3 regions of the Bacillus sp. Medicinal_06 genome follow, and region 1 is predicted to be linked to each of the others. Evidence: riboswitches for the same ligand, from Rfam matches in the RefSeq annotation. Region 1 holds a riboswitch; each other region holds the start of a gene.
What was found. Region 1 has a riboswitch for S-adenosylmethionine ahead of AC1M36_RS06835 (bifunctional homocysteine S-methyltransferase/methylenetetrahydrofolate reductase). Riboswitches for the same ligand answer to the same signal wherever they lie in the genome.
Positions count from the first base shown of each region.

Region 1 (5,599 bases):
CAGAAAAAATGTTCTAAAGTAAAGAAATTGTAAGAAAAGAGAACATGATGTAAATAACTTCGCAAAATTTGTACGTTTTGTAACAAGGGATTTTTTGATAAAAATTACTATATGTTTGAAGATACAGATACATTTATAACACGATTTTATCATGATTTTTTTGTTCTTTCAAATAAATATACAAAATTTTTAAAATAATAAGAAAAAGGGTTTTGTACTCTTATATAGAATAGAGATTTTGGATGGAAAGAAGGGATAACATGTTGAAAATCAAAAAACAAGGGGGTGAAACGTATTTCACAAATCATAACAGTTAAAGTGAAATTGCAATGGACCTTCAGAAAAATGGACTCAATATTATGTTTGCATATGACACGATGCAAATAGAAATATAAACAGAACCTAAAAATTAGGTTCTGTTTATATTTTATTTCATTTAAGATGATCATTATGCATTCACAGGTTCTTCGACATAAGAAAGTGCATTTTCAAAATCAGCAATTAAATCATCTACATTTTCAAGGCCAACTGATAAACGGAGCAATGAATTAGAAATACCTCTTTCATTACGTGCTTCTTGTGATAGTGCTGCATGTGACATTTTTGCAGGGTAAGAAAGGATGGATTCTACAGCTCCTAAACTTACTGCAAAGACAGGAAGTTTAACTTGAGATAAAAATTGTCGCAAAGCATCTTCGGATTGAAGCGTGAAAGATAAAACAGCACCGGCAGATTGGGCTTGTTCTTGTTGTATGTCATAGCCAGAGTGTGATTGTAATCCAGGGTAATACACATTTTGAATCTTTGAGTGTTTTTGTAAATAATGAGCAATTTTATTCGTATTTCTTGCTGAGTGTTCGAGGCGTACGTGCAATGTTTTCAGACCGCGAAGAACGAGAGAACAATCTTGCGGTCCTAATATAGCACCAAATGCATTTTGCAAGAAACCAAGTTTTTGAGCGAGTTCCTCATCTGTTACAACCGCTAATCCGGCTGTAACATCACTGTGACCAGCAATGAATTTTGTTGCGCTATGAAGCACAACATCAGCTCCGAGTTCAAGTGGCTTTTGGAATAATGGTGTTAAAAATGTGTTATCAACAAATGTAAGTGCTCCGGCAGATTTTGCTAATTCGCAAATGGCACGAATGTTGGTTACTTTTAATAATGGATTGGATGGCGTTTCAACGTAAAAGACTTTTGTATTTTGTCTAATATTTTGTTTTACTTCTTCTAAATTTGTCATGTCAACAAATGTATGTGAAACCCCGTAACGAGAGAGGACTTCTGTTACAATACGATACGTTCCTCCATATACATCTTCTGAAATGAGAACATGATCGCCTTGTGAGAGAAGGAGGAAGGCAGTAGAAATCGCTGCAATTCCAGATGCAAAGGCAAACCCTTTTGTTCCTCCTTCTAATAAAGCAATTATGTCCTCAAGTGCTTCACGTGTTGGATTTCCAGAGCGACTATAGTCGTATTTACCAAATGTATCTACATCAAATTGATGAAATGTTGATGTATTATAGATGGGGACGTTAACCGCGCCTGTTTGTGAATCATGTTTATAGTGGTTATGAAGTAAGAGTGTATCTAAAGAATAACTCATATTCTCACACCTTCTTTTACATGTTTAATAGCCTGCTTTAAGTCTTGAATTAAATCATCACCATTTTCAATACCAACAGAGAAGCGGAGGAGACGATTACATACGCCGCGTGCTGTACGAACTTCTTCTGGAATATCTGCATGTGTTTGTGTTGCTGGATATGTCATTAAACTTTCAACTCCGCCAAGGCTTTCTGCAAAGGTAATTAAAGATAAAGATTGTAAGAAAGGATTTATCCATTTTTCATCGCGAAGACGAAATGAAATCATGCCACCTCTTCCCGGATAAAAAACATCGGTTACACCATCTTCCGCGTTTAAATAAGAAACGATGTTCTTTGCATTTTCTTCATGCTGTTTCATACGAAGAGCTAATGTTTTCATCCCGCGAATTAATAACCATGAATCAAATGGACTTAATACAGCACCAGAAGCGTTGTGATAGTGGGCAAGTTCTTCACAAAGCGCTTGGCCTTTTGCAACGACAAGTCCGCTTAATACATCATTATGACCACCTAAATATTTTGTGGCGCTATGAAGAACAATGTCTGCTCCTTCTGTTAATGGTTGTTGTATATAGGGAGTGTAGAATGTATTATCTACAATAAGAAGGACTCCGTGCCGTTTGGCAACAGTTGCGACAGCTGCGATATCAGTAACTTGCATTAATGGATTGGTTGGAGTTTCTATAAAAATAGCTTTCGTTTGAGAAGTAATGGCTTGTTCTATTTGTTTTATAGATTGTGTATTTACGTATCTACATCGAATATTCCATTTTTCTTCATGTTCTGAAAATAAACGATAGGTTCCCCCATATAAGTCTTCTGATACGATAAGTTCATCTCCAGACCGGAATAAAGACAGAACAAGAAGAATCGCTGCCATTCCCGAACTACAGGCATATCCTTGTTCCGCTTCTTCTAAATCAGCAATTGCGCGTTCTAAAAGGCCGCGTGTTGGGTTTCCAGTTCGTGAATAGTCGAAACCTGTTGATTTTCCGATTCCTTCATGACGATAAGCTGTTGAAAAGTAAACAGGGGGATTAACCGTTCCTGTAGTCGTTTCGCTTCGATTCCCGATTTGAGCTAGTTTTGTTTCGATTGTTGACATGTTAAATTCCTCCTTGATAAAAAATAAAAAATAAAAAAAGCCTTCTAAGAAGAAGGCTTTCATGCGAATATAGTCTTCTCCTTATCTGTCAAATCTTTTCACAATTTGCTGGAATTAGCACCTTATTAACGAACATGTTAATGGTTGCTGAGGTGTCATAGGGCCAGTCCCTCTACCTCTCTAGATAAGAATAATTTGTATGAAATTTTATTATGATTTTAACTTTACAACAAAAGATAATTGAATTGCAACTTTATTTTAAATATTTTTTATCTTCCTGCTAATTTCATTGACTTTTAGTTTGTCCCATGATAAGTTTATTAGAAAATTAATAAAGATTGTTAAAAGGTACACGTATTTCCTTTTAAAAAATAAATTAATAATTAAGATAAACTCTTATTGAGAGCGGTGGAGGGAAAGGCCCTATGAAACCCGGCAACCTTCAAACGAAATGTTTGAAACGGTGCTAATACCTGCAGAACAATTTGTTTTGCATGATAAGAGGAGGATTGATGATGTCCCCCTCTTCAAGGTGAAGAGGGGGTTTTTATATTGATAGAAAAGAGGGAGACAAGTGAAAATTCTAGATTTATTATCAAAAGGAATTATTATCGGTGATGGAGCAGTTGGTACATTATTACATTCTCATGGTTTGCAAAGTAGTTTTGAAGAATTAAATCTATCAGATCCAGATTTAATTATATCTATTCATAAACAATATGTAGCTGCCGGTGCAGATATTATTCAAACAAATACATATGGTGCAAATGAAGCAAAATTGCGCATGTATGGTTTAGAAAATCAGGTTACCAAAATTAATAAAGCAGCAGTAAAGCTTGCAAAAGCAGCCGTGACAGACAAGAATGCTATTTTAGGGACGATTGGTGGTATGAAGCATATTGGAGCCGTTACAACGACTGATATGGAACGGGAATTTATGTTACTTGAGCAGGCCGAGGCATTATTAGAAGAAAAGATTGATGGATTATTATTAGAAACATTTTATGATGAATTCGAATTGCTACATGCGGTGAAAGTACTGCGAAAACAAACAGATATTCCAATTATTGCACAGTTAGCTCTTCATGAAGCAGGCACAACTCAAAATGGGAATGATGTAAATGAAATATTAAAACAGCTTTTAGATTACGGTGCAAATGTAGTCGGTTTAAACTGTCAGTTAGGACCGCTTCATATGACGGAAGCTTTTAAAATGATATCGATTCCGAAAAATGGTTATTTGTCAGCTTATCCAAATGCAGGCCTTCCAAACTATGTAGAAGGACGTTACGTATATGAAGGAAGTCCTGCTTATTTTGAAGAGATGACACCGAAATTTATTGAACAAGGTATTCGTTTGTTAGGGGGATGTTGTGGTACAACGCCAGCACATATTGAAGCGATGAAGCGTGCGATTGCGAATGTAACGCCTGTTACAGAAAAACAAATCGCTCCAAGACAACAAGTGGTTCCTATGCAAACAAAACGTGCTAGCACCCATGTTACTCTTGCGGAAAAAGCGAAGAAGCAAACAACAGTTGTTGTTGAACTAGATCCCCCAAAAACATTGGATACGCAACGTTTTTTTGAAGGGGCAAGGGCATTGAAAAGAGCGGGAGCAGATGCGATTACATTAGCAGATAACTCGTTAGCATCTCCGCGCATTTCAAATATGGCAATGGGGGCATTATTAACGAAGCACGATATTCCAGTGCTGACGCATTTAACGTGCCGTGACCATAATGTGATTGGCTTACAATCCCATTTACTTGGTTTATCAGCTTTAGGAATGGAAGAAGTGTTAGCTTTAACAGGTGATCCAGCTCGTGTTGGTGATTTTCCAGGAGCGACGTCTGTATATGATTTATCTTCTATTGAATTAATTAAAATGATTAAGGAAATGAATGTTGGACGTTCTATTTTAGGGAAATCGATTGGTTCTGCGACAAGATTCTCTGTTGGAGGAGCTTTTAACCCGCATGTGAGGCATTTAAAAGCAGCGGTGAAGAGGATGGAGAGAAAAGTTGCAGCTGGTGCAGAGTATTTCTTAACACAGCCTATTTACGATGTAGATTTAATTGAAGAAGTATACGAGGCGACAAATCACTTAGAACAGCCGATTTTTATTGGGATTATGCCTTTAGTAAGTAAGCGAAATGCTGACTTTCTCCATTTTGAGGTGCCAGGCATTACACTACCTGAAGAAGTAAGACAACGAATGGATGGACATGATACGCAAGAATTGGCAATTGAAGAAGGGATTCGCATTTCACAAGAGTTAATTGATGCTGCGATGAAATACTTTAACGGTATTTATCTCATTACACCATTTTTAAAATATGAAATTACAGAGAATCTCGTTAAGTATGTGAAAGAAAAGCAAGAAGCGAAAGAGGGAATCAACTGATGAGACCGATAGAAGAGAGATTAAAACATGATATTTTAATATTAGATGGTGCGATGGGGACGATGATTCAGCAGGAGGATTTAACCGCAGAAGATTTTGGTGGAGAAGAATATGAAGGTTGTAATGAATACTTAGTAAAAACAAGACCAGATGTTATTTTAGGTATCCATAAAGCTTATATTGAAGCTGGTGCGGATATTATTGAAACAAATACGTTTGGTGCTACGAATATCGTATTACATGATTATGAGCTAGCTCATTTAGATGAAGAGTTAAATGAACGGGCGGCGTTTTTAGCAAAACAAGCTGTAAGTGAGAGCTGTAAAGAAGTATATGTAGCAGGTGCGATGGGGCCAACGACAAAAGCGATTAGTGTAACAGGTGGTGTAACATTTGAAGAATTAATTGAAGCTTATACTAGACAAGCGCGTGGATTATTACGGGGTGGCGTTGATGTATTGCTTGTAGAGA
Region 1 is NZ_JBWYHD010000002.1:622,222-627,820, forward strand. It holds gene metC (cystathionine beta-lyase) at 449-1,612, opposite strand; gene AC1M36_RS06830 (methionine biosynthesis PLP-dependent protein) at 1,609-2,721, opposite strand; SAM riboswitch class I at 2,800-2,912, opposite strand; SAM riboswitch class I at 3,115-3,225, shown strand; gene AC1M36_RS06835 (bifunctional homocysteine S-methyltransferase/methylenetetrahydrofolate reductase) at 3,296-5,128, shown strand; gene metH (methionine synthase) at 5,128-5,599, shown strand, end outside.

Region 2 (5,599 bases), on a different contig from region 1:
CGCTTGCGCCCCCCAACAAATATGCAGAGTAGATGTTACATTTGTTTTTGAATATTCCATAATACGCCCAAGTTCTTCCCAATAATCTACCTCTTCAAAAGGAAGTGTTTCAACCGGCGCTCCTGTAATAATGAGACCATCAAATTTTTCTCCCTCGATATCGCGAAACGTTTTATAAAAACTTGTTAAATGATCTTGCGCTACATTACGGGATACATGAGACTCCATATGGAGCAAATGCACGTATAATTGGAGTGGTGTATTACCGAGTAATCTGAGCAATTGCGCTTCTGTTTCTTGTTTTGTTGGCATTAAGTTCAAAATTGCAATTTTTAAAGCACGTATATCTTGTGTTTCAGCTCGTTCTTTTGTCATGACAAAAATATTCTCTTTTTGCAATACTTTACGAGCTGGTAAATCCTTATCAACAATGATCGGCATGTGCTTTGCCTCCAACTAATGCTTCCTCTAGGTCCGCAATAATATCAGAAACATCTTCTATACCGACTGATAGGCGAATTAAATCAGATGTAACACCTGCTAAACGCTGTTCTTCTTCATTTAACTGTCTATGCGTTGTACTAGAAGGATGAATCACACATGTTCTCGCATCTGCTACATGTGTTACAAGTGTTGCTAACTTCACATTTGCAATAAATTCTTTCGCAGATTCTAATCCTCCTTTAATTCCAAATGTTAAAACACCACTTGCACCTTTTGCTAAATACTTTTGTGCTAGTAGATAATTTTCGTTACTTTCTAATCCCGGATAATTCACCCATTCAATACGATCATGATTAGCAAGCCACTTCGCAACTGCAAGAGCATTTTCACTATGACGCTCCATTCGTAAATGCAATGTTTCTAAACCAATATTGCTAATATACGCATTGAATGGGCTCATACAGTTTCCATAGTCTCTTAATAGTTGAACACGAGCTTTCACAATATATGCTGCCTGCCCAAAGTTCTGCACATAACTTACACCGTGATAACTTGGATCTGGTTCGACAAGCTCTGGATATTTTCCATTTGTCCAATCAAAATTTCCACCATCAATAACAATCCCACCTAATGAACTTGCATGGCCATCAATATATTTTGTTGTAGAATGAACAATGATATTTGCCCCATGTTCAAACGCTTGGCACAAATATGGTGTCGCCAAAGTATTGTCCACGATAAAAGGTACTTCTAGTTCTTTTGCCGCTGCTGAAAACTCTTTAAAATTTAAAACATTCATCGCTGGATTTCCAAGCGATTCTGCATAAATTAGCTTTGTTTTGTCATTTGCAAGTGCCACAATCTCATCAGCAGCTAAATTTGGATTAAAGAATGTAACATCAATTCCTAATTTACGTAGACTTATCCCAAATAAGTTAAATGTTCCCCCATAAACGGTTGAAGAACAAAGTAAATGATCACCACTACTACAAATATTTAGAACAGCAAGCATAATGGCCGCTTGACCAGAGGCTGTCGCAACAGCTCCAACGCCGCCTTCTAAATCGGATAACTTTTGTTCAAATGCTGCTAGTGTCGGATTCCCAATACGCGTATAAATATAGCCTTCTGCCTCTAAATTAAAGAGTGCCGCTAAATCATCAGACGTATCGTATTTGTACGTCGTACTTTGATAGAGTGGTAAAACACGTGGTTCACCATTTTTTGGTGTATAACCACCCTGTACACAAATGGTTCCTTTTCCCCATGATTCTCCCATTTCTCTTTCTCCTTTCTTTTATAGAAAATAAAAAAACTGCTTCTTTCCCTAACAAGAAAGAAGCAGTTTGAAAACACGCTCTAAAGTCTCTTTCTTATCTCTCAGGGTTTATTACCTGCAGGATTTGGCACAATTCCGTGATACGGCTGTTGCCAAGGTTTCATAGGGCCTGTCCCTCCACCTTTTCTTGATAAGACTATGCAATTACCGTTGATTTTATAGCAATCATTTCCTAATGTCAATTATTTTTCTGAATGTTTACAAAAGATTTTATTAACTGTTTTATTGTTTATTCAGAAAATTAAAGTTATATTAAAATTATTATTATAATTGACCTTTCCCCCTAAAATATTCTACACGTTTACTTATACGTTTTTTCTTTTCATACTCTATCGTCATGAGTAAAGCGGCTATTATAAGCAAGCTATTACTAACAATCATCAAAGGAATAGATAAGTATATCATTGCATATAAACTTGGAAAAATTGCAGCGCACATAAAAAAAATTCGATGAAGAAACACTGCGATACAAACAAATAGTATAGATACCATAACCATAATAAAAATAGAAAACTGTTCTACATGAAAGGAAGTCCACCGATATTCTCGATAAAAATAAGTTATGACTTGTACGGCACATGCTAAAAAGCCTATCATGTGACCAACAACATGGAATTTATACCTATCTTGTTTTCTTCCAATTTTTATAGCTAAATTTATAAAGGTACCCATTACAGCCCCGATTACTGTGAACACCCCTATATACCATAAATTTCTACCAATCGAAATCTCAACGCCATAAACACCATAAAGCATAAGGGCTATACCCGTTCCAATCATTATAGTAGACAAAACAACATCATATTTTTTATACGGAAATTGCCTTTGCAAAATTAACGAAATAATTAATATACAGGTACATGCTGCTAAAGCAGTATAAATAAAAACACCCAAACCTCTCCCTCCCTCATGGTAAATTTTACTATAAAATCACAATAAGTCTTATATTCATTCATATGAAAAAAAACTCACGTACATAACGCGAGTTTTCACTATTCTACAATAACAGCTATACCTTAACCAATTCATTTCCCTCTATTCCTTTGGCTTATTGCACAAGACACTCTCCCAATTTCCTTAGAATCTTTAAAGGGATAACACCATGTTTTAATCTAAGAAGATCGTAATTATTGTAAAATTTGATAAAGCTCATTAAGACTTTGTATTTCATAAGTCGGAATAATTCCAATATGATTCGGCTTCTTAGCAGGATTAAACCAACATGTGTCTAATCCTGCTAACTGCCCACCTTTAATATCTGCACTTAATGAATCACCGATAATTAATCCTTTCTCCACAGAGAAATTAGAAATTCGTGCAAAAACATAATCGAAGTATTCCTTCATTGGCTTTTGATGACCAGTGTCTTCTGAAACAAAAATATCCTTAAAGAATGAATGTAATCCCGAATTACGCAGGCGTTTATCTTGCGTTTTGGAAACACCGTTTGTAACAATATATAAATCATATTCGCTTTGGAGATCTTGTATTAGTTCAAAGGCTCCTTGAATAAGCTGATTCCCTTCTTCTAAATAACTACGATAATTCTGTTCAAACAAAGGTCCATCAACTTCCTGACCGTACTCCTTAAATAAAATTGAAAATCGAGTATTTACTACCTCATCTCGGTCCATTTTTCCTTCCTCAAAGGATTTCCACAGACCTTGGTTTATTCTTTTATAATGTGCTGTAATTTCATCAGTTAAAGGGATTTTTTGTTCCTCAAAAAGTAAATGTAACGCCGTTCTTTCAGCTGCTTTAAAATCTAATAAGGTATCGTCTACATCAAATAGTAATGTTTGATATTTCTTCATGTTGTTTCTCTCCCTTTCCACTATAAAAACACATTTTTTCTTTTATTCTCAAATAAATCGTATCACTCCCACTTGTAAAAAGAATAGGAGATATCTCATACTAAATGAGAGGTGAAAAAATGAAAATCGAAAAAAATTCAGATGAAATTTATAGTTATGTACAACGCTTCAATTTTCAAACGTTCTTCTCATTTGATATTTTTCCATATATAGAAATTCATTCGTTTCAAAAGAAAGAAACCATTTGTAACGAAGGAGAAGACTTTCCTTATCTCTATTACTTAATCTCTGGAAAAGCAAAAATATATATGAGCCATCAAAATGGGAGAATTTCCTTAATTGACTTTGTAAAAGCACCGTCAATTATTGGAGAATTAGGATTAATTGGAGTCGAATCTATAACAAAAGGTATCGAAGCTATGGAATCATGTATCTGTCTAGCTCTTCCTCTAAAAGATTGTCATCATCTCTTATTACAAGACGCATACTTCTTACAACAGCTATGCAAATTTATTGGAGAAAAAACACTTACTCGAACTGAACAATATGCAAGAAGCTATAACTACCCTTTAGAAAATCGATTAGCAGCTTTTATTCTGTTAACTGAGCAAAACAATTGTTATCTCGAAAAGCATACAGAGGCCTCTGAATACTTAAACGTTAGTTATCGTCATCTCTTATATGTATTAAAGCAGTTTTGTCAGCAAAATTGGTTAAAAAAAGAAGGAAGAATGTATTTGATACAGGGTAGAGAGCAATTAAAACAGTTAGCAGATGAGCTCAAACGAAAATAAAAAAGCAGCACCAACGTCTTAAAAACGTTGATACTGCAAGGGTACTTGTCATGTTTGAGTGACGATTATATTTTTAATTAAAATGTACTTGCTACTTTAGCAGCTTTTTCAAGGCCTTCTGCAATAATTGCTTCTGCTTTATCTGGGAATTGATTATGACCTTCAATGATCACTGTTTCCATATTTGTTGCACCGAAGAAGCCCATCATGCTTGCTACATATTTAACAGCCATTTCTACGCCAGCTGCTGGTCCTTCAGAATATACACCACCGCGTGCATTTAATAGTGCAATTTTCTTATCACCGATAAGACCTACCGGACCTTCTGGTGTATATTTAAATGTTTTTCCAGCACGATTTAGGTAATCAATATATGTGTGTAGTACAGCTGGAATTGTTAAGTTCCATAATGGGAAACCAAATACCACTTTGTCAGCTGCAAGGAATTGATCTAAATATTTATCCGCAACAGCTACTGCTTTTGCTTCTTCTGCTGTTAAGTCAAACCCTTTACCAGCTTTAAATGTACCATTAATCATATCTACGCCTACATATGGCAACTCTTCATTATATAAATCAAGTTCTACCACTGTATCATTTGGATGTGATTCTTTGTAGCTTGCTAAAAATGTTTCATATAATTTCACGCTAACCGCTTGGTCCGCTGGGCGGTTGTTAGCCTTTACGAATAAAACTGTTGTCATGTTTTATTTTCCTCCTAATACTTACTCTTACGTTGTTTATTATTTACTCGCTAAAAAGGGACAACCCCTTGTAATTGTTGTTGCTTACAAATACCATTTTATCCTCTCTCTTCTTTCATTTCTTCCTCACATGGACGTATCTTTTCAAAAAAAAAGTCCGCCTCCTAAAGGCGAACTAGGTCCTACGACTTTTGTCTTATACGATCCCATTTTTCACTGCATATAAAGCTGCTTGTGTACGATCCGATAGACTTAATTTACTTAGAATACTACTTACATGGGCTTTTACTGTTTTTTCGGTAATAACTAAAACAGATGCAATTTCCTTATTACTCATTCCTTTTGCCAAGAGCTGTAATACTTCATTCTCCCTTGCCGTTAGTACATCTACATGAATATTTGATAACTCCTGTTTCTCTTCTTGCGGCAACGTTTGAGAAAGAAGGCTACTGGCTATATCAGGATGAAGTTGAATATTTCCTTTGTATGCACTACGGATGGCTT
Region 2 is NZ_JBWYHD010000009.1:78,211-83,809, forward strand. It holds gene metA (homoserine O-acetyltransferase MetA) at 1-441, opposite strand, end outside; gene AC1M36_RS20745 (bifunctional O-acetylhomoserine aminocarboxypropyltransferase/cysteine synthase) at 425-1,723, opposite strand; SAM riboswitch class I at 1,815-1,920, opposite strand; gene AC1M36_RS20750 (hypothetical protein) at 2,048-2,677, opposite strand; gene AC1M36_RS20755 (YjjG family noncanonical pyrimidine nucleotidase) at 2,911-3,597, opposite strand; gene yeiL (transcriptional regulator YeiL) at 3,717-4,391, shown strand; gene AC1M36_RS20765 (FMN-dependent NADH-azoreductase) at 4,469-5,095, opposite strand; gene AC1M36_RS20770 (response regulator transcription factor) at 5,292-5,599, opposite strand, start outside.
Region 2: another riboswitch for S-adenosylmethionine. It lies ahead of AC1M36_RS20745 (bifunctional O-acetylhomoserine aminocarboxypropyltransferase/cysteine synthase); the one in region 1 lies ahead of AC1M36_RS06835 (bifunctional homocysteine S-methyltransferase/methylenetetrahydrofolate reductase).

Region 3 (5,599 bases), on a different contig from region 1:
GTTTTTGGAAGTGAGACAGGTTTTATTATTGGCGCAACGGCAGCACTTGTATCTAATATATTTTTAGGACAAGGGCCTTGGACACCTTGGCAAATGTTTTCTTGGGGAATGATAGGTTTTACAGCTGGTTTGCTACGAAATACATTTATTATGAGAAAGTTATGGGGAAGAGTCATCTATGGGTTCATAGCCGGTTTTGTTTTTGGCTGGATTATGAATTTGTGGGGGATACTTGGCTTTTTAGAAGGATTAACATGGAAAGACTTTATGGCATACTACGCTGCAAGTTTTTACTTTGATTTCGCTCATGCACTTTCAAATGTAATTTTTCTTGTTTTGTTTAGCTCATCATGGATCCGAATTCTTATGAGATTTAAAAAGAAATATGGGATTTTAGATGATAACGAGCTAGTATATCAAGGAAACAAAGCATAAGCATATATCATAAAGCATAAGAATATAACGTAGGATCGCGACTTACATATTCGTTTGCCTCTTTCATGCTTCTTACCATTGGTGAGAAGCATTTTTTTATAATGATACTTTGGTTTGGAAAATGTCAAAAAATTGTTTTAATATATTCAACTTTCGGATGGAACTTTTTATATAATAGGAAATGAGAAAGGTTTTCAAAGAGGAGATGTAATATTCATGAAGCTAGTTGTTCCAAAGCAGCATGGCGCATGGGGAATGCTGCTGATTCCATTTCTACTTAGTGTTCTACTTGGTAAACATACAGTTTACCATATTCCACTCTTTATCGCTTGGTTATTTATCTATTTAGCAACGTATCCATTTTTAATGTACATGAAGCAAACACGAAAAAAAGAATTTTTACATGCAGCAATTATTTATTTTGTTATTGCATGTGTTTTCGGGATTGTATCTTTACTATATGAATGGAGAATTCTTTTGTTCGCGGTTACGATGATTCCACTCTTTATCGTAAATATATACTTTGCCCGTCAAAAAAAGGAACGAGCATTAACAAATGATATTTGTGCCATACTTGTTTTTTGCATTGGTGGTTTGATTAGTTATTATTTTTCGATGAAGACAATTGATGGGACGGCATGGTGGATTGCGGCTGTTTCTTTCCTTTATTTCTTAGGTAGTACATTTTATGTGAAAACAATGATACGTGAAAAGAATAATCCTACTTATCGTTATGTTTCATGGGGATATCATATTTTCTTAATCATCGCTTCTTTCGTAGTAAATCCATGGCTGTCTCTTGTATTTATACCGAGCCTAGTTCGTGCAATCGTATTGTATGGTAAAAAAATATCTATATTAAAAGTTGGAGTTTTAGAAATCGTTAATTCTGTATATTTTTTAATTGTGACGGCAATACTGTTGTCGTATGCCATTTGAGATATTGCTCATCTCTTAAAGAGGTGGGCAATATTTATTTTTGTTCTAAAATATTAACCGTTTGATTACATTTTTGTAACGCATCTTCCACAGCTTGTAGGGATTGTTCGATTCGCTCCCGATTATCGCTCTTTTCGACTGTTTGTAATGCATGTTCTAAACAATTCTTTGCTTCTTGCAATGAATGGAATGAATCTTGAACGTATCCGCGGGCATTTTTATCCATCATAAATTCCTCCTTTTTTACATACAATTTTAGTATGGGCGTTAGGAAAGAAAATATAACTTATTGTATGTTGTTTGACAATTATAATAAAAATAGCTATAGTAAGATATAAAGTGAATATTTTCTTATCCAGAGAGGTGGAGGGACTGGCCCGATGAAACCCAGCAACCGCGATGCAGGTGCTAATTCCAGCAGAACATATTTGTTCTGGGAGATAAGACGAAGATATATACGTAACTTCTTCTTATCGAAGAGGTTTTTTTATTGTAAAAAAACCTCTTCCAAAAACAACAACATAAGAAGAAAGGGGTTGCAATTGTACTGTGACACTTGAAAAATACGTAAAGCTGCGTAATGCAGTATATGAATATATGATGGAACAAGATAAACCCATATCACTATTAGATATTCAAGAACATATCGTTTCGCATCATGAAGGAAAATTCACGAAAAAAATGTTACACCAATTTTATTTATCAAGGTTATTAGACGAATTGAAACTGGATGGGAAAATTACTTTAGCTAATGATGAATACCACTATGCTGAAAGAGGGGTATACTATAAGGCGAGAAAAGGGAGCTAAGCTCTCTTTTTTTATGTTATAATTTATCTAAAAATTCAAATTGTATGTAGAGTAAAAGACTGCAGAAGCAGCCTGATACAAGGGAATGGTGTTGAGTGTGTAGTGTCAAAAGTTGAATATGCCCTGAAAGAGGCATTTCATTCGGCTAGAAACGAAAAGAGACACCTCCGCCGAGTAGGTGTCAGTTGGTTTGTCAAATGGGCTTGCCACTTGACATGTATTAGAATATCATGCAAACCGTTGGGAGTCAAAAGGGAATATAAGGAAAGGTGTTGTTTGGAGATGAATATACTCATCATATATGCACATCCCAATCCATCTAGTTTCAATGCATCCATTTTAGAACATGTGCAAAAAGGACTTCAAGAGACGCATCATTCTGTTACATTGCTTGACCTTTATAAGGAACAATTTAATCCAGTGCTTATTTTTAATGAAGATAAGAGAAGACGGGATTTAGTATATGAAGAAGAAACTGAGAGATATAGAAATTTGGTCAAAGAAGCAGACTCTTTTATTTTTATTTATCCAACATGGTGGTGGGGCATGCCTGCTATTTTAAAAGGATTTATTGATCGCGTTTTTGTTGCTGGGTTTGCATATAAATATGAAGGGGTAATGCCGAAAGGATTGCTTATAGGGAAAACAGCGTGGGTTATTAATACTTTAGATTCACCGTTATGGTACGTGGCACTCTTATATCGCTCTGCTGATTGGGTGATTATGAAAAAGGGGATTTTACGATTTTGCGGTATACGTCAAATAAAACGTTCTGCTTTTCAGTCTGTAAAAACAAGTAAGGAAACAAAACGTGAAAAGTGGCTTTTAGAAATACAGGAAAAGGCTAAAAAATTATGGGTGAAGTAGAAAATATAATGAGATGTTGTAATCGGAATGATGATTTGTTTCGTACGTATATCGTTTGTTTACTTCAATTGAAACATCATAATGAAGCGTTTAAAAAGGTATGCGAAGAATTAAGAGCAGATTATTTAGTAAGGGGAATTTGTGAAAGAGAAGTTGATGGGATTATCCAGGAAAGTAAGGAGTATAAAATGTATGATATACCGAGAGTATTAAGATAGGATTTTTTACGAAATAATCCATCAATGATTGAAAACATTTGTACGACGTTATTTACATATAAAAGGTTAAATCTTTCATGTGAAGAATGGGGAAATGTAATTAGATGCATAGAAAACGAATGATTATCACTATAGTTATTATGTAAAAAAGCTAGTATAAAACTAGCTTTTTTACATTGCTTCGATTTAAATGATAAGGAAACATAAACCAATTACTACGCCAGCATAAAGGAGATTAATAACACAAAATCCCATAATGTCGCGTGCACCTAAACCGGCGATTGCTAATGCAGGTAATGCCCAGAAAGGCTGTATTAAGTTCGTCCAAGCATCTCCCCAAGCAATTGCCATCGCGGTTTTCGCAGCAGGTACACCAAGTTCTGCGCCAGCTGGGATCATGATAGGAGCTTGTACAGCCCATTGACCGCCTCCAGATGGTACGAAAATGTTTACAATTCCTGCACTTAAAAACGTGAATAGAGGGAAAGTGGTTTGATTCGAAATGCTAATAAAGAAATTAGAAATTGCTCCTCCAAGTGAAAGACCTTCGCTGTTTGCTCCAATCATCATTCCCATAATTCCTGCGTAAAATGGAAATTGGAGTAGAATGCCAGAAGCGCTTTTCGTCGAATCTGAGAAGGCGCGAATATATTGAATCGGAGTACGGTGAAAAATAAGGCCAGCAATTAACAGTATAAAAATAACGATATCAAGTGTCAGGTTAAAACCTTTCGTACTAAAATAATGAACAATATAAATAAGACCTAATAGTCCAACACATACCGTTATCCAAATGCTATTTTCCATTTTCTCAGCAAATGTCTGGGTCTCTACTTCTTGAGCAGCAGCTTCTTCTTGAAATACGCTAGGATCCACTGTAATCGTATGATTTTCATCCGGATGCATCGCCTTATTTATAAGTGGCATCGTTACTAAAAATATAAGTACAGGAACGAGCGCATATGGTGAAAATAACGTTTCTGTTATAGGGATTGCTTCCTTTATACTTCCAGCAGTTGTTTTAATTAATGTTTCGCCGCCAGATGCTAAAGTAAGCGGTATAGAGGCGGAAAGTCCCGCGTGCCAAATAAGAAATCCGGAATAAGAAGAAGCGATGGCAAGTCGATAATCTAAATTTTGTATGTGTTTTGCAACTTCCTTTGCATATAAAACAGACACTACAATGCCGAATCCCCAGTTTATGTATGCACCAAGTAAACTAACAATAGAAATAGCGATAATACCTTGTCCGCTTGTTTTTGGCAGTTGTGCAGCTTTTGCTAAGCCTTTGCGAATGAGTGGAGCGTTAGCTAATACAGAACCTGTAACAAGTACAAGTGCCATTTGCATGGCGAAGGCTAAAAGTCCCCAAATTCCATTTCCCCAATGAGCAATCATTTCTACAGGTGATTGGTGCGTCGCAAACATGCCAAAGAAGATAACAAAAATTGTTAATAGACAAGATAAAATAAAGGGCTCTGGTAAAAAACGCTGCACAAGAGCAACACAACCGTTTGTAAAAGAGCGAAACAAATTAATCAACCTCCTTAAGTTTTTTCTTTTACATATTCGCTATGGGCAAAGAGATAACCTTTATTAAACTGAAGATTCAGATAAATGAAGGAAAGCTTTCACTTTTGTGAAAGCTTTCCTCAGGGTGTTGGGAAACGAAAGACAATAGATTCTTATTTTTGTGTCGCTATTTGCCGAGTGGTCGATATTCTTTGTCGAATCGCCGATAAAATTTCATTTACTATGTTACATGAACACTTTCTTCTGCGATATTTCATAAAGTTCCCCTATAATAGTTCCTTTTCTAAATGTTTTCCAATTTGTACATACATATTTGAATAAGTAGCATGAACATCACTACTTGGCTCAGCATTTGATGAAAAATGTACAATGACCATATTTGCTTTAGGATCTATATAGAGGCATTGCCCATAGCTTCCTAATACTTCAAATGCGCCTTGCTCATTATGAGGAATCCACCATTGATTATGATAAGAAATGGATGCACCTTGTCCGATTGCTAATTCGCCTTCTTGCACGTTCTTTACATTTTCGGAAATGGAGGAGGGGAGAACTTGAACTCCATTGTAACGACCGTTATATAAAATCAATTGCCCAAACTTCGCCATATCTCGTGCAGTCGCATTTAAACCAGCGCTTGCTTGTTCAACTCCCGTTTCATCTGTAACATAATACGCATTTTCTTCCATACCGATTTTGGACCAAATTCGTTCGCTCACATTTTCCGCTAACGATTTACCGGTGATAGTTCGTATAATCCAGCCGAGTGATTCAGAGGAACCGTTATTATAAGAAAA
Region 3 is NZ_JBWYHD010000001.1:434,088-439,686, reverse strand. It holds gene AC1M36_RS02325 (ECF transporter S component) at 1-435, shown strand, start outside; gene AC1M36_RS02320 (YwiC-like family protein) at 652-1,374, shown strand; gene AC1M36_RS02315 (hypothetical protein) at 1,409-1,600, opposite strand; SAM riboswitch class I at 1,723-1,821, shown strand; gene AC1M36_RS02310 (hypothetical protein) at 1,924-2,184, shown strand; gene AC1M36_RS02305 (NAD(P)H-dependent oxidoreductase) at 2,467-3,051, shown strand; partial or broken gene AC1M36_RS02300 (group-specific protein) at 3,039-3,392, shown strand; gene AC1M36_RS02295 (short-chain fatty acid transporter) at 3,456-4,802, opposite strand; gene AC1M36_RS02290 (serine hydrolase domain-containing protein) at 5,069-5,599, opposite strand, start outside.
Region 3: another riboswitch for S-adenosylmethionine. It lies ahead of AC1M36_RS02310 (hypothetical protein); the one in region 1 lies ahead of AC1M36_RS06835 (bifunctional homocysteine S-methyltransferase/methylenetetrahydrofolate reductase).